Saccharobesus litoralis: one gene and its partner. The main gene of each other region encodes a partner of the protein of the gene in region 2 in a complex. Links are inferred from orthologs where the notes say so. Each region holds a gene or a part of one and is shown on either strand. Other genes may lie near its edges.

Region 1 (8,378 bases), 2.7 Mb from region 2 along the record:
CCCAGAGGAGCTAATGCGTCGTGTTAATCAAACTCGGGATAAGGCTCAACAACATTATCAAGTGCCATTTGAAGATGTGTTACAACATATTGAATTTGCCCGTCAGTGTGGCGAAAAAATCGTTTTTACTAATGGTTGTTTTGATATATTGCATGCGGGCCATGTATCTTATTTAGAACAAGCACGAGCCTTAGGTGATAGATTAGTACTGGGTTTAAATACTGACGAAAGCATTCGCCGTTTAAAAGGTGAGGGCCGTCCAGTTAACCCGTTAGCGCAACGCGCTACCGTGATGACAGCATTACAAGCCGTTGATTGGGTTATCCCTTTTGGCGAAGTCAATGGCAACGAATATGATGATACACCGTACGATTTGATCAAACAGGTTAAGCCTGACGTATTAGTGAAGGGTGGGGATTATACGCCTGATACCATTGTTGGCGCTGATATAGTTTGGGATAATGGCGGTGAAGTGAAAGTAATTGAGTTTGTTGATGGTTGCTCCACAACGAATATCATTAACAAGATTAAAAATTAGCTTGGGTGTTTGCGTGTGATTAACTTGGCTAAAAATAAAGCTCTGTTTCTTGACCGAGACGGGGTTATTAACTTTGATCATGGCTATGTTAGCCAGATAGATCAATTTGAATTTATAGACGGTATTTTTGAAATATGCCAAGCCGCTCAAGCTAAGGGCTATTCGTTGATTATCGTCACCAATCAATCTGGTATTGGGCGAGGCTATTTTTCACAGCATGATTTTGACGTATTAACCGAATGGATGGTTGATCAATTTGCTGCTAATGATGTGCAAATTAATGACATTATGTTTTGCCCGCATCACCCTGAAAAAGCGGTTAATGAATACAAAACAGATTGTGATTGTCGTAAGCCTAAACCAGGTATGATCCTAGAAGCGGCACAACGGCAAGGTATAAATATAGCTAAGTCGATAATGATTGGCGATAAAATATCCGATATGAAAGCCGCAGATTTAGCTGGGGTAGGTACTCGTATTTTACTCGACTCTCACTATAGTCGAGGTCAAGATGATCTCGGACTAGCAACACATCGTATCGAAGCCTTAAATGAAATATTTAATTTAGGTGTATTGAATTAGTGCGCAACCCTTAGGAAGCGTAGCGTTAAACTCTTATTGAAAATTTTCTTATGATAGATACCAAAAAACTCGAAGAAATTGCTAAGCAAGTGACAGATAACTTGCCCACTGGGGTTAAAAAATTTGCAGAAGAAGTGGAAGATAAAACTAAGCAAGTTTTGCAAAGCCAGTTAAATAAGCTTGATATGGTGAGTCGCGAAGAGTTTGATGTACAAACTCGGGTATTGATGCGCACTCGTGAAAAATTAGTAGACTTGGAAGCGAAAGTTGCAGAGTTAGAGCAGAAAATAGTCGCTGGTGCCTCAAGTAAAATTGAGCAGCAAGATTAGCAGTCTGCTATTAATAGATTAAAGAGAAAAGCCCAAACAGGTTATCGGTTTGGGCTTTTTATTAATTTAAACGTTTATTTAAAATTGATTGTTACGCCAATCTAAACTGATAACTAACCTCAACTCTGGTTAATTAGTGCTTATTACTACTACAACCTGAATCATTGCAGCAGCTTGCTTTTTCTTGATGTACATGGCCGTGCTTGATTTCTTCTTCGGTTGCTGCTCGCACATCAACAATTTCAACGTCAAACTCAAGATCAATACCCGCTAACGGATGATTGCCATCAACTGTGACCGTATCTTCTGCTACGTCAACTACGATCACTGTTTGCTCGCCACCGTCTGTACTGGCACGTAGTTGCATACCAATATGTATTTGGTCTTCAAACCCTTCAAACATGGAAAGTGGTACTTCTTGAACAAAGCCGTCGTGTCTTTCGCCATAAGCATTTTCAGCATCTACAGCCACGCTAAACTTTTCACCGGCTTGGCGATCGGTCAATGCTTCCTCTAAGCCTTTAATTAAAAAACCTTGACCTTGTAGGAAAACCAGTGGCTCACCATCGAAAGAACTGTCTATGTCCGTTCCTTCTTTGTCTTTAACTAAATAATGTAAGGTTACCACTGAGTTGTTTGCTATTTTCATTCTGATGCCTTGTATTCAAGAGTGTAAGGCAGTTCACTTAACGTGAATTGACTTGTATCTTGGTTTTTTAACTTAAGTTGAGTATTTAAATCTAAATCTGCTGCACATACTGCCATGCCATACATCTGGCCGTCAATTGCACATGCGCTAACTACTGTACCAGCGCGTCGCCAATTTTCACCTGCAGGCATTTCTAATGTATCACCAACATTTATATTGTCGGCATGACCGCTAAAGGGAAATGCAGCGCGTTTATTCTTACCAAGGTAACGCATCCGAGCCACGGTTTCTTGGCCCATATAACAGCCTTTGTTAAAGCTAATACCGTCAATGGCTTGCAGGTTAAGCATTTGTGGCACATATTCACCTTGCTGTTCAGCATGCAAGAAAATAATACCATTGTCGATTAAGGCCTTTTCAAATAATGCTTCATTGTTATTAGCATCAAGTTGCGTTTCAGTTGCAATCAGTGTGATGTTTGACGAGAGCGCTACACGATAGGTCGTGTCGTCTTGCGATACTTGGTTTATCTCAAGTTGGTTATTGCCAAGCTGAGCATACCAATGAAGTTGGGTGTTATGTGTGATATCAGTGCGAGAAAACACACCGTATTTATTGAGCTCGGCGAGTGATTTTTCTATTGTTGATTGGCGTTGAAATAATTGGCAGTCATCACCGGTTGGAACAAAGTAAAAATGGCTCCAGCTTTTGCCTTTTGCGTCACAGTGAGCGGCAAAGCAAGCTTGTTGCGCTGTTAAGTTACTAATGTGTGCAGTTACTTGGCTATTTAAGTAGGTTCGACTGTCGGCTCCACTCATTTTAATGGCGCCCCAACTGGATAGTTTGATCAAGGATGAGCTTTGTTCTGACATAGATATCTGAATTATTGAACTAATGAGTCTTATATTAGGGCAAAGACTTAAGCTTACAAGTCTAATCCATATAAGAATCCATCTAACAAAGGGTATAGTGGTGATTTATGTAGGTTATAAATCAAGGTATTTGGTTTATCTGCGATGAATTGCTATATTTGCTGCAATATTTTTCTTAAAAGAAGTGATACATGTCAGACATCCCATTAAATAAAGTACGCTGGGCTTGCCGTCGCGGTATGCTGGAGTTGGATGTAATTTTTAATCCGTTTGTTGAAAATCATTATTCTAACTTGCCTGAAGAGGAGCAAGTGACGTTTCGTAAGTTACTCGTCTGTGATGATCCCGAGTTGTTTGCTTGGTTTATGGGACATGAAGACTGCCCAAAACCAGAGTTTGCCGCTTTAATTAAAAAAATCCACAAACTCAATGGTGCCAAGGTTTAGCCTTAAGTTTACCTCAGGCAAGGCGTATTCTCGCTTTGCCATTTTGTTGTGTTTAATTATTTATCTGTGCCTTTTCAGTTTGATTTTTGAGCCACTTTTTATTTGGCAAATATTCGACTGGTATTTAATTATCTATTTAGGTTTATTTGCGCTCGTTGCTTGGGGTTGTGTAATCTCTATTGGTAGGCAAGCATTAATATCCCAGCAGGTATGGTCATTAGCGCTTAACGGTAACCTTGTGATTGAAGATGTAGAATATCAGCTTTCACCACAATCCAATTATTTTTTGTCTTGGATATTTACAGTTTATGTTAGTCAATTAAGTCAAGAAAAAACCTATTGTTTATTTGCCCCTGATAATATGGAACCTGTCGCGCGTAGTCGCTTAAAACGGGTGATTAAACGACTACGGGCTCAGCCTTTAGAGGCTAATCAGCAAAATTAATCGGACAGTTATCTGGAGTTAAAACGGTCGGTTTACTGCGACTTTTCGTTTTAGGGTAATCTTGATTGTAATGTAAGCCACGGCTTTCTTTACGTGATATCGCACTGCGCACAATGAGCTCTGATACATCTAATAAATTTCTCAGTTCCAGCAAGTTATTGCTGACTCTGAAATGAGAATAGTATTCTTGAACTTCTTGTTGTAGTAACTCAATCCGTCGCATAGCACGCTCTAAGCGTTTATTGGTGCGAACAATCCCGACGTAATCCCACATAAATAGGCGCAGTTCGTGCCAGTTATGTTGAATAATGACAGCTTCGTCAGAATCACTGACTTTACTTTCATCCCAAACCGGAATGACTGCGCTTTCAGCTTGATGATAGTCATGCTTTTGAATGTGTTTAGCTGCAGACTCGGCAAAGACTAAACATTCTAATAAAGAGTTACTCGCCATGCGATTTGCGCCATGCAAGCCTGTGTAAGCAACTTCACCCACCGCATATAAATTATCTAAATCTGTTTTACCGTTGAGATCGGTTTTTACCCCACCACAAGTGTAATGGGCGGCTGGTACGACAGGCATGGGTTGTTCATGCATTTTAATGCCCAGCATTCGACATCGGCGATAAATGGTCGGAAAATGTTTTTTGATAAAAGCTTTATCTTTGTGGCTGATGTCCAAAAACATCGAGTCAGCCCCAAGGCGTTTCATTTCTTTGTCTATCGCACGGGCGACAATATCTCTTGGCGCGAGTTCTGCCCGTTCGTCATATTCAGGCATAAATCGACTGCCATCTGGACGTCGTAAATAAGCGCCTTCGCCTCGCAAGGCTTCGGTGAGTAAAAAGTTTTGCGCATCGGCATGAAATAAACTAGTTGGATGGAATTGATTAAATTCCATATTGGCTACGCGGCAACCCGCACGCCAAGCCATAGCAATACCATCGCCACTGGCAACATCTGGGTTAGATGTATATTGATAGACTTTACTTGCACCACCCGTAGCAAGCACAACAACGTTGGCTTTAATCACTTCGACTTGCTCGGTGTTACGGTTCCAAACGTAAGCGCCATATACTCGCTTGTCAGAGGCGTTGTCGCCAAGTTTGGCACCTGTGATTAGGTCTACGGCATTGTAACGTTCCAACACGCGAATATTGGCGTGCTGCTTGGTGGCATTATTTAAAGTATTTTGTACTGCTTTACCGGTTGCATCGGCAGCATGTAAAATACGCCTATGGCTGTGTCCACCTTCGCGAGTTAAATGAAATCGCTCATCGCCGTCAGGTGTAGTTTCTTTGTCAAAAGGTACACCATAGCTTATTAAGGTTTCCAAGCTGGCTCTGGCATTTTCGGCAGTAAAACGCACGGCTTTTTCAGAACAAAGTCCAGCTCCGGCTATGAGTGTATCTTGTACGTGAGATTCAACACTGTCGTTTTCATCATAAACCGCCGCGATCCCCCCTTGAGCATAATAGGTGGAGCCTTCGCTTAGGTTGGATTTACTTAAGACAATAATGTCAGACTGGTCGGCAAGGCGTAAAGCTAGGGTTAACCCAGCTGCTCCGGCGCCAATCACCAATACTTGGCACTGATGTTCAATTTTTTCCATCTGCATGAGTAACCGCTAAGCCTTTGATTATTAAGCAAACACGGCCTTTTGTTACGTTTTGATTGCAACTATTTTCGCACTTTCTGCAGATTTTGAGAACTTTTTTAAGTAGGCTCAGTCTACTATTAGCAAATGAGCAGTAAAAACTGCTGAGTTCAATCACACTTTTATGGGAGTACCGACTCGGTTATGAGTGTCGGATATACAGATCAACAAATCGTTGAGCGTGTTCAGCGCGGCGATAAACAGGCATTCAATTTGTTGGTGCAAAAGTATCAACATAAAGTGATTAACCTGATTTCGCGATATGTTCGTCAACAAGGCGACGTAGCTGACATAGCTCAAGAAGCTTTTATTAAAGCTTATCGTGCAATTCCAAGCTTTCGTGGTGAAAGTGCTTTTTATACTTGGCTGTATCGGATCGCTGTGAATTGTGCAAAAAACTACTTAACGTCTACTGCTAAAAAAGTAGCGTCGAGTGATATTGAGGTTGAAGAAGCTGAGTTTATTGATTCAGCAACTGGGCTGCGAGAATCTGCAACGCCAGAAAACTTGTTGTTAACAGATGAAATCAAACAGGTGGTGTTTAGCACCATTGATACATTGCCGGATGATTTAAAAAATGCCATCACATTACGCGAAATAGACGGCATGAGTTACGAAGAAATTGCTGAAATCATGGATTGCCCTGTGGGCACTGTGCGTTCACGTATTTTTCGCGCTCGAGAAGTTATCGACAAAAACCTGAAACCAATTTTACAACGCTAATTACGAGTTGATTTATATGAGTCAAAAAGTTAAACAAAACGTGTCTGCCTTTGTTGATGGTCAGCCGGAGACAGCCCAAGTCATTGATAGTCTCAAGCAAGATAAAGAGTTAGAAGGCGCGTTTGGTCGTTATAACTTGATAGGTGATGTTTTGCGCAATGAAGCGCCAGAACATATTCATCTTGATTTGGCCGACTCGATTGCAAATGCAATCGAAAAAGAGCCTGTTGTCTTGGCACCGAATGCGGCGTTTGCGGCCGCTGTGTCTGAGCAGACTTCACATCAAGTTCAGCCTTCCACAAAAGCAAAAGTGATTTCATTTTTTAAACCTGTTGCGCAATATGGTATTGCGGCCTCGTTTGCCGCTGCTTTAGTGGTGGGTTTTCAAGCTGAGCAGGTAGAAACGCAAGAAGCTGGTTTTGAGCCAGTGTTGCATACCATGCCGTTGGCAACTAGCTTAGATCCTGTTAGTGCAGAAAGCTCGCGTACTGTTATCAATCCAGTGGGCATACAAGAGCAACAACGTCGTGTAAACTCTTACCTACTTGATCACTCTCGTCAATTAAAGAATCGACAGCATGCAGTTTCTGAACAGCCACAGCAAAACCCATCCGCACAATCTGTTCAATAGCTTGATATCTCTAGCAAGTGGCTATTTTAGGCCACTTTGCTCCTTTCTCTTACTAATTAGCTTTTCTGTTACTGGTCAAGAACCGTCAGGTTCTGCATATGATTGGCTTAAACGGATGCAGGTCGCGATTCAGCAGCTAAATTACGATATTTCGCTAGTTGTGGTTGAAGATAACAAAGTGCACCCTTGGCACTGGTTACATGGTGTCGAGCACTTATCTAATCTTGATAGTAGTGTTGATAGCCGTGTTGATAGCCATGCAACAGAGCAATTACCCACTAATAGCGAAGCGCAAGATTTACCTGTGTCAATGTCATATCGAGAATTAGAGTTATTAACCTCGCTCAATGGGCCGACTAAACAAATCGTACGTATGGGAGATATGATCACCTATTTAGGTTTCGGTCAGCAGCCATACAGTGTTAAAGCCAGCCTGTCACACAGTCCGTTGCCGGATATTTTACGCACCGATTTACAACAGGTTGGCGCAAACTACGAATTTACGAGTGTTGGAAAAAGTCGGGTGGCGGGATTTAAAGCGCAATTAATAAGGATAGTTGCCCGTGATAACACACGTTATTCAACTTGGATATGGTTACACGAAGAGAGTGCCCTACCGCTTAAAATGGCTATTGTTAGCAGTAAAGGTGAAGTTCTGCGCCAAGTTCAAGTGACTAGCTTTGTGGTGTCACAGGATGTTGATCCTGTGATCAATGAATTAGCTGCCATGGAATTGCCCACTCAAAATTTAGTGCAAGTTCAGCAGAATATTAGTGACTTCGACTGGCAATTGCGTTGGGTGCCGAGAGGGTTTGTTCCTACTAAATTAAATCGTCACCGATTAATGGGCGACCGAGAATGGGTTGATTATGTGATGTTATCTGACGGTCTTGTTTGGTTTTCGGTTTATATTCGTGATTTAGGTCAGGTTACGGATGCAAATGGTCATAGTACTTATTTAAGTTCTGGGGCTGAAACCTATATTACTGAAGTGGTTGGCCAGTTTGAAGTGACAGTGATTGGGGCAATTCCTATGGTGACTGCGAAAAAGCTAGCGCAGTCGATTACTCAACGTTAATACATGCTAGGCTGTTAGTCAGAGTGACATAGGAGAAAATGATTTTATGTTGTACGAAAATGCCACATTTATTGAGCGTATAGATAAGCACACTATTTGGGTCGAAACGCAAATTAAAACCAGTTGTAATGCTTGTCAGCATAATAGTGAGTGCGGCACAGGTGTTATTGCTAAATCATTGACCCCAAAAAGTAATCGCGTCAAAGCGCTGTGTAGTCATACATTAGCGCCCAAGCAGCAAGTGGTTTTGCAAGTGAGTGAACAAAATATGCTGGCAGGGGCTTTTGTGTTATATGGCTTGCCATTAATTATGATGATTTTGCTCATGTTAGCCATTGAGTGGCTTTTGCAAAATGAGTTAGCCAGTATTGTCGCCGGTTTTATAGGCCTCGCTTTGGGATTATTTATGGCTAAGGGAATTAGCAAAA
Region 2 (8,672 bases):
TTTGACAGTTTTAACTTCTAAAGCGAGTAATTCAGCAGACATTTTTGCTTGTTCTTTAGTCGCTCTTTCTATTTCACCTTCGGCTATATCTTTTACCATTCCATCAATTTCATTATTTAATTTTTGAAATGTTTTTGGATAGATTTTAGTTACGTTCAGTTGTTTTAGATAATCGCGTCGAGAAAATACGTCGCCTAGGATTGTTTTAGCTGATTCTCTTATCTTCTTCGCTTTATTTAGTTCACTTTCTGCAGTCGCGACTAATTTGATGATTTCTTTTTTAGCTTCGAGTGCTTCCTCTTCTTCGCTAGTGAAAATATTCAGTAATGAGCCGCCGCCTTTAGCGATATCGTCATACTCTTCCATTGCATCTTTAAATTTCTTTTTAGCTAAAGCCAAGGGTTTTGGCGCGAAATAGCTTAAATCATTTAAACTATCGTCTGCTAATTTGACTTTAAAACCATCTAATACTTCGCGTGCTTCGTTTAAATATTTTTGTTTGGCACTTTGTTGAGTTGAATTTGAAGCAGCAGCCGATGAACTGGCAGAATTTTTAGATGTACTTGAACAAGATACAATAAGTACAGCGGCTGACAGGGCAACTGCGGTTTTGGCGATCCTCATACTGGCTTTCCTTTAAATTTTAATAGCGAAGAAACTGGATATGTATAAGGTGAGGATAGCGATATTTTGCTATTTTTTCAATCTACTATGAGTGATGAAATCCGCATAAATCACACGGAAAGTCGTTGATTTGCTGTTAACTTGTAGTTAAGTGCTAAAAAACAAAAAGCCACTTATTAAAGTGGCTTTATTGATTGGGGGTCAGTAAAACGCTTTACTTTTCGATTGGTTGAAAATCGCGCTTGTCTGAACCTGTATACATTTGACGAGGACGACCAATCTTAGCACCTGGTTGAGAAAGCATCTCGTCCCAGTGAGAGATCCAGCCAATAGTACGAGATAATGCAAAGATAACAGTAAACATGCTAGTTGGAATACCGATAGCTTTTAAGATAATACCTGAATAGAAGTCAACGTTAGGGTATAACTTCTTCTCTACGAAGTATGGGTCTTCTAAAGCAATCTTTTCTAACTTCATTGCTACGTCTAATAGTGGATCATCAATACCTAATGAATCCAATACTTCGTGACAGGTTTCACGCATAACTTTAGCGCGTGGGTCGAAGTTTTTGTATACACGGTGACCGAAGCCCATAAGACGGAAAGGATCACTCTTGTCTTTCGCTTTAGCAACATATTCGTCGATGCGATCAACTGAGCCAATCTCTTCTAACATAGTTAAACAAGCTTCGTTAGCACCACCGTGCGCTGGACCCCATAAAGATGCGATACCAGCTGCAATACATGCATAAGGGTTAGCACCAGAAGAACCAGATAAACGAACAGTTGAAGTAGAAGCGTTTTGCTCGTGATCAGCATGCAATGTGAAGATACGATCCATTGCCTTAGCAACAGCAGGGTTGATTTCGTAATCTTCAGCTGGAACAGAGAACATCATGTTTAAGAAGTTTTCTGAGTAGCTTAAGCTGTTTTTAGGACCAACAAACGGTTGACCAATGCTGTACTTGTAACACATTGCTGCGATAGTTGGCATTTTAGCCACTAAGCGCTTAATGCAACGCTTACGTTGGTCAGGATCTGAGATGTCTAAATCGTTGTGATAGAAAGAAGATAAAGCACCTGTAACCGCACAAAGCATAGCCATAGGGTGAGCATCACGGCTGAAACCGTTAAAGAATGATGCTATGCCTTCATGAACCATAGTGTGGTTTTTGATGATAGAAACGAATTCTTTGTACTCTTCGCTAGTTGGCGCTTCGCCATTCATTAGTAAGTAACATACTTCTAAGTAATCAGCTTCAGTCGCTAATTGGTCGATTGGATAACCACGGTGTAATAACACACCATTTGCACCATCGATGTAAGTAATAGCTGATTCGCATGAACCTGTTGCTAAAAAGCCTGGATCAAAAGTGAAGTAACCGTGCTTACCTAAAGTACGTATATCAATTACGTCTTGGCCTAGAGTTCCTGAGTAAATTGGGAGTTCGACTTCTTTCCCATCAACTGTAAGGATGGCTTTCTTGTCAGCCATAGCTGCTCTCCTTCCGAAAGAGTTATCATGATTATGATCGGTACACATCAAACATAGGGTAATTTGCTTGCATGTACCTAAGGTGTAATTATTAAACTGCAAAAAACGTCAATAATCAATTTATAAGCTGGCGAACAGTGTATTAAAGCGGCTAATGGTAAAAATAGTCGTCATTCAGCAAATGAATGCATTTTTTGGCGTTTAAATTGTATTTATTGGCATGAATGCATATACTTTTCATCCGTTGAAGTCAGCTCGAAACTTCAATAAAAATAAGCATTAACGATAGGCGATTTGCCTGACCAATTTTTTCGGCTCAGCGCGCTTATTGTTATACGACACAACTATAAAATTGCTCAGTTGAGACGAGTGGGAAGAACTGTGAAAAAGCAAAGACCTGTCAATCTAGAGCTAAATACGATTAGCTTTCCGGCAAGTGCCATCGCTTCTATTTTACACCGTGTATCCGGCGTTATCATGTTTGTAGCCATGGGGTTATTAATGTGGGCGTTCGCGACGTCATTATCTTCACAAGAAGGTTTTGATACGGTGAAATCAATTTTCGATACCTTTATCGTTAAATTTATTATTTGGGGAACAATCACAGCATTGCTTTATCATATGCTGGGTGGCTTTCGCCATTTAATTATGGATATGGGTTACTGGGAAGAACTTGAATCAGGTAACGCGAGTGCAAAAGCCACTATCGTTTTAACTGTTGTTCTTTCGATTGGTGCAGGAGTATTAGTATGGTAACTAACGCAGCAACTTTAGGACGCAGCGGAGTCCATGATTTCCTTATTATCCGCGCCTCTGCCTTAGTATTGGCAGCATATGCAATATTCTTGTTGGTTTATTTATTTTCTAACCCAGGATTAACTTACCAAGATTGGTCTGAGTTATATTCTGGTGTTGGTATGAAAGTCTTCACCATTATTTCCTTGTTTGGCTTGTTAGCTCATGCATGGATCGGTTTATGGCAGGTTTTAACCGACTATGTTAAATGCGCTCGCTTACGCATGTTCTTACAGTTTGTATTGAATATTGCTGCATTGAGTTACTTTGTAACTGGTCTTGTCGTATTGTGGGGTGTTTAAGTGAGTATTACTGTTAGAGAATTTGACGCCGTTGTTATCGGTGCCGGCGGTGCAGGTATGCGCGCTGCTTTATCTATTTCTGAATCAGGCCAATCTTGTGCTTTGATTTCTAAAGTTTTCCCAACTCGTTCACATACCGTATCTGCGCAAGGTGGTATTACTGTTGCTTTAGGCAACGCCCACGACGATAACTGGGAATTCCACATGTACGATACCGTAAAAGGTTCTGATTTTATCGGTGACCAAGACGCTATCGAATATATGTGTAAAACGGGTCCAGAAGCTATCATCGAATTAGAGAATATGGGTTTACCCTTCTCACGTTTCGAAAACGGTAAAGTTTACCAGCGTCCATTTGGTGGTCAGTCTAAAAACTTTGGTGGAGAGCAAGCGGCTCGTACAGCAGCAGCTGCTGACCGTACAGGTCACGCTTTATTGCATTGCTTATATCAGCAGAACGTTAAAAACCAAACTAAAGTATTCAGCGAATGGTATGCATTAGATTTAGTTAAAAACCAAACTGGCGCTGTTGTGGGTTGTACTGCTATCTGTATCGAAACAGGTGAAGTGGTTTACTTTAAAGCCCGTGCAACAGTACTGGCTACAGGTGGTGCAGGCCGTATTTTTGCTTCAACCACTAATGCGCATATTAACACTGGTGATGGTGTGGGTATGGCTGTGCGTGCAGGCGTGCCTATGCAAGATATCGAAATGTGGCAATTCCACCCAACCGGTATTGCTGGTGCTGGTGTACTAGTAACTGAAGGTTGTCGTGGTGAGGGTGGTTACCTTCTAAATAAAGATGGCGAACGTTTCATGGAACGTTATGCGCCAAACGCTAAAGACTTAGCGGGTCGTGACGTTGTTGCTCGTTCAATGATGACTGAAATCCGTGAAGGCCGTGGTTGTGATGGTCCTTGGGGTCCACATATCAAGCTTAAGCTTGACCATTTAGGTAAAGAAACATTAGAAAGTCGTTTACCTGGCGTTTGTGATTTATCTCGTACTTTCGCACATATTGATCCGGTTGAAGAGCCAATTCCAGTTATCCCAACTTGTCACTACCAAATGGGTGGTGTACCGACCAATGTTAATGGTCAAGCATTCACTGTGGATGCTAATGGTAACGACCAAGTTGTTGAAGGTTTATTCGCAGTAGGTGAGATTGCCTGTGTATCTGTACACGGTGCTAACCGCTTAGGTGGTAACTCATTATTGGATTTAGTTGTATTTGGTCGTGCTGCTGGTAAGTACTTAGGTGAGTACCTAGCCGATACACAAGAAGGTGTTGCAGCAAGCGCTTCAGATCTTGAACAAAGCTTATCTCGCTACAATCGTTGGGAATCAACAGATAAAGGCGAAGACCCGTTCCAAATCCGTAAAGACTTACAGCAATGTATGCAGCTTAACTTCTCGGTATTCCGTGAAGGTGATGCAATGGCTACTGGTCTTGAAGAGCTTAAAGTTATCCGTGAGCGTCTTAAATCAGCACGCTTAGATGACAAATCTAGCGACTTTAATACACAACGTATCGAGTGTTTAGAATTAGACAACTTGATGGAAACTGCATACGCAACAGCCGTTGCCGCAAACTTCCGTACAGAGAGCCGTGGTGCACATAGCCGCTTCGACTACCCTGAGCGTGATGATGCTAACTGGTTGTGTCACACTATTTATAACCCTGAGACGGAAAGCATGTCTAAGCGTGATGTTAATATGACGCCTAAGCATCGTGAAGCTTTCCCTCCAAAAGTTAGAACATACTAATTGGGGAGCGCTGGCAAATGAAACAAGTTTTTTCAATATATCGCTACAACCCTGATGTTGATGCTAAACCAAGAATGCAAGACTACACGTTAGACTTGCCAGATGGTCAAGACATCATGGTATTGGATGCTCTTCTGTTAATCAAAGAGCAAGACCCAACTTTATCGCTACGCCGTTCATGTCGTGAAGGTGTATGTGGTTCAGATGGCGTTAACATGAATGGTAAAAACGGCTTAGCTTGTATTACGCCTTTATCTGATTTAAAGGGTAAGAAGATTGTTATTCGTCCATTACCAGGTTTACCTGTTGTTCGTGACTTAGTTGTTGATATGACTCAGTTCTTTACACAGTATGAAAAAGTTAAACCTTTCTTGATCAACGATGACAAGCAACCACCTGCGCGTGAGCATTTGCAGTCAATTGAAGATCGTGAAAAGCTTGATGGTTTATACGAGTGTATTTTATGTGCTTGTTGTTCAACATCTTGTCCATCATTTTGGTGGAACCCAGACAAATTTATTGGCCCTGCCGGTTTGCTAGCTGCTTACCGTTGGTTGGCTGACAGTCGTGATACGGCAACTGAAGAACGCTTATCTAACTTAGATGATGCATTTAGCGTATTCCGTTGTCACGGTATCATGAACTGTGTAAATGTATGTCCTAAAGGCTTAAACCCGACCAAGGCAATTGGTCATATTAAGTCTATGCTGCTTAAGCAGGCTGTTTAGTATTAATTAAGTTCGTTAGAACTTAACTTTCTGAACTACTGAATAGCCGTTCTTAGTTAGCTGAGAATGGCTATTTTTTTACCTAAAACCTTAAATTGTACAACTTACTACGGTAAAGGAAACAATAATGCACTATGGCAACATGCAAGCCTGGCTAGAATCAACCCAGTTAGCCGGTGCCAATGCCACTTACGTAGAAGAATTATACGAAAGTTATTTGACTGATCCGCAAAGCGTAGATGCCGACTGGCGTGCTTTGTTCGATCAACTGCCCAAGGTTGAAGGCGTTGACGTAGAAACTAAGCACTCTGAAGTGCGAGAAGATTTTCGTCAAGCTGCCAAAAATACCCACCGTAAACAAGTTGTTGTTCAAGCGGAAAGCTCAGATGAAAAACAAGTAAAAGTTTTACAGCTGATTAACGCATTCCGTTTTCGTGGCCACCAACATGCTAACTTGGATCCACTTGGTTTATGGAAGCAAGAGCGCGTACGTGATTTAGAGCTATCTCATCATGGCCTAACACAAGAAGACATGGATAAAGTCTATAACGTTGGCTCACTTAAAGTTGGCGCAGAAAAGCTACCACTACGTGATATTCACAGCGCGTTAGTTAAAACGTATTGTGGCTCGATTGGTGCAGAATACATGCACATTACTTCAACTGATGAGAAGCGTTGGTTACAGCAGCGTTTAGAATCGGTAAAAGCAACGGCGAATTTAACAGCTGATGCTAAGAAGAAGCTTTACAAAGAGCTAGTCGCGGCAGACGGTTTAGAGAAATATTTAGGTTCTAAATTCCCTGGAGCTAAACGTTTCTCGTTAGAAGGTGGCGATGCATTGATTCCTATGCTTAAGGAATTAATTTCGCGTGCAGGTGCGCAAGGTGCAAAAGAAGTCGTCATTGGTATGGCGCACCGTGGTCGTTTAAACGTATTGGTTAATGTATTAGGTAAAAACCCTTCGGTATTATTTGATGAGTTTGCCGGTAAATTTGATAAAGGCAATGGCTCAGGTGATGTTAAATATCACATGGGTTACTCGTCTGATTTCGCCACGCCAGGTGGTGACGTTCACTTAGCATTAGCGTTTAACCCATCTCACCTAGAGATTGTAAACCCTGTGGTTATGGGCTCGGTACGCGCACGTATGGATCGTCGTGGTTGTACTGACGGAACTCAAGCCTTGCCAATTACCATTCATGGTGATTCTGCTATTGCAGGTCAAGGTGTAGTGCAAGAAACGTTTAACCTTTCGCAAACACGTGCTTTCCAAGTTGGTGGTACGGTACGAATTGTGGTTAACAACCAAGTTGGTTTCACAACGTCTAATCCTGAAGATACGCGCTCTACTCAATATTGTACTGATATTGCTAAGATGGTTCAGGCGCCAATTTTCCACGTTAATTCAGATGATCCTGAAGCGGTTATTTTAGCAACGCAAATTGCCCTTGATTTCCGCAACACCTTTAAGCGTGATGTTGTGATTGACTTAGTTTGTTATCGTCGTCACGGTCATAACGAAGCTGATGAGCCAAATGCAACGCAGCCATTAATGTATCAAAAAATCAAAAAGCACCCTGTGCCGCGTGAAATCTATGCGCAGCAATTGGCAAACGAAGGCTTATTTGACGAAAAAGATGCAAAGAAAGCTATCGATGAATATCGAGCTGCGCTAGACCACGGTGCTTGTGTTGTCGAAGAATGGCGTCCTATGATGGAGCATTCAGTAGATTGGTCTCCATATGTTGGCAATGATTGGGATTCTCCGTATGACGCTTCTTTAACACTTGAGCAAATTACCGATCTAGCGAAAAGAGTGTCTAGTTACCCAGAGGACGTAACACCGCAATCTCGAGTTAAGAAAATTTATCAAGACCGTCAAACTATGGCCGCAGGTGATAAGTTAATTGATTGGGGTTTTGCCGAGACGTTAGCTTATGCTTCATTAGTTGAAAACGGTACGAATATACGTATTACCGGTCAGGATGCAGGCCGAGGAACATTCTTCCATCGTCATGCGGTTATTCACGATCAAAAAGACGCTTCAGGTTATCAACCTCTACAAAATGTTGATAAAAAGCAAGGTCGCTTTGAAGTTTATGATTCAGTATTGTCAGAAGAAGCGGTATTGGCGTTTGAATATGGTTATGCAACAGCGGAACCAACATCACTTGTTATTTGGGAAGCGCAATTTGGTGACTTCGCCAACGGTGCTCAAGTCGTAATTGACCAGTTCTTGTGTTCAGGTGAGCAAAAATGGGGGCGCTTATGTGGCTTAACATTATTGTTACCACATGGTTATGAAGGCCAAGGCCCAGAGCATTCATCTGCCCGCTTAGAACGTTTCTTACAACTTTGTGCTGATCACAATATGCAAGTGTGTGTGCCTACGACTCCGGCTCAGGTTTTCAATATGATCCGTCGTCAACACATTCGTCCTGTACGTCGTCCATTAGTGGTTATGTCGCCTAAGTCGTTATTACGTCATCCAGCAGCAACGTCAACTATGGAAGAACTAGCTTCTGGTATTTTCCATGATGTGATTGATGAAATCGATGTTTTGGAAACAGAAAAAGTGGATCGTGTTGTTTTCTGTAGCGGTAAAGTTTATTACGACTTGCTAGATGCCCGTCGTAAGAACGAGTTAAATAACGTTGCGATTGTGCGTATCGAGCAGCTTTATCCGTTCCCTCATAAAGAGATGGATGAAATTATCGAAAAGTATAACCATGTTAAAGAGTTTGTTTGGTGTCAAGAAGAGCCACAAAACCAAGGTGCATGGTACTGTTCGCAACATCACTTCTGGAATTCAATTCCAGCCGGTGCCAACTTAACTTATGCCGGTCGCGAAGCGTCAGCATCACCAGCAGTAGGTTATTTATCAGTTCACAATGTTCAACAAAAAGCATTAGTAAAAGATGCATTAGGTCTTAAGGAAGATTAATCATGGCTGTTGAAATT

What was found.
Region 1: the proteins of sdhA (region 2) and C2869_RS11695 are in contact, whole or in part, in a crystal structure (PDB 6C12), measured with the Escherichia coli proteins. The link is inferred for Saccharobesus litoralis from one-to-one orthologs.

What each region holds. Positions count from the first base shown.
Region 1 is NZ_CP026604.1:3,273,352-3,281,729, forward strand. What follows is about bases 2,084-4,788. They hold C2869_RS11695 (FAD assembly factor SdhE), read left to right. Parts: upstream 2,084-3,161; coding sequence 3,162-3,416; downstream 3,417-4,788. Other genes in these bases: C2869_RS11685 (FKBP-type peptidyl-prolyl cis-trans isomerase), read right to left, coding at 2,084-2,098; ygfZ (CAF17-like 4Fe-4S cluster assembly/insertion protein YgfZ), read right to left, coding at 2,095-2,970; C2869_RS11700 (hypothetical protein), read left to right, coding at 3,400-3,861; nadB (L-aspartate oxidase), read right to left, coding at 3,845-4,788. In the rest of the region: bifunctional D-glycero-beta-D-manno-heptose-7-phosphate kinase/D-glycero-beta-D-manno-heptose 1-phosphate adenylyltransferase HldE, read left to right, coding at 1-538; gmhB (D-glycero-beta-D-manno-heptose 1,7-bisphosphate 7-phosphatase), read left to right, coding at 563-1,120; ubiquinone biosynthesis accessory factor UbiK, read left to right, coding at 1,171-1,449; more of C2869_RS11685, read right to left, coding at 1,583-2,083; more of nadB, read right to left, coding at 4,789-5,473; RNA polymerase sigma factor RpoE, read left to right, coding at 5,663-6,241; C2869_RS11715 (sigma-E factor negative regulatory protein), read left to right, coding at 6,258-6,872; C2869_RS11720 (MucB/RseB C-terminal domain-containing protein), read left to right, coding at 6,820-7,950; C2869_RS11725 (SoxR reducing system RseC family protein), read left to right, coding at 7,997-8,378. UniProt on the Escherichia coli protein: An FAD assembly protein, which accelerates covalent attachment of the cofactor into other proteins.
Region 2 is NZ_CP026604.1:604,136-612,807, reverse strand. Bases 2,601-5,599 are described here. They hold sdhA (succinate dehydrogenase flavoprotein subunit), read left to right. Parts: upstream 2,601-3,216; coding sequence 3,217-4,983; downstream 4,984-5,599. Other genes in these bases: C2869_RS02245 (succinate dehydrogenase iron-sulfur subunit), read left to right, coding at 5,001-5,599; sdhD (succinate dehydrogenase, hydrophobic membrane anchor protein), read left to right, coding at 2,869-3,216; sdhC (succinate dehydrogenase cytochrome b556 subunit), read left to right, coding at 2,601-2,875. In the rest of the region: C2869_RS02270 (hypothetical protein), read right to left, coding at 1-624; gltA (citrate synthase), read right to left, coding at 839-2,119; more of sdhC, read left to right, coding at 2,501-2,600; more of C2869_RS02245, read left to right, coding at 5,600-5,711; sucA (2-oxoglutarate dehydrogenase E1 component), read left to right, coding at 5,839-8,655; odhB (2-oxoglutarate dehydrogenase complex dihydrolipoyllysine-residue succinyltransferase), read left to right, coding at 8,658-8,672. UniProt on the Escherichia coli protein: Two distinct, membrane-bound, FAD-containing enzymes are responsible for the catalysis of fumarate and succinate interconversion; the fumarate reductase is used in anaerobic growth, and the succinate dehydrogenase is used in aerobic growth.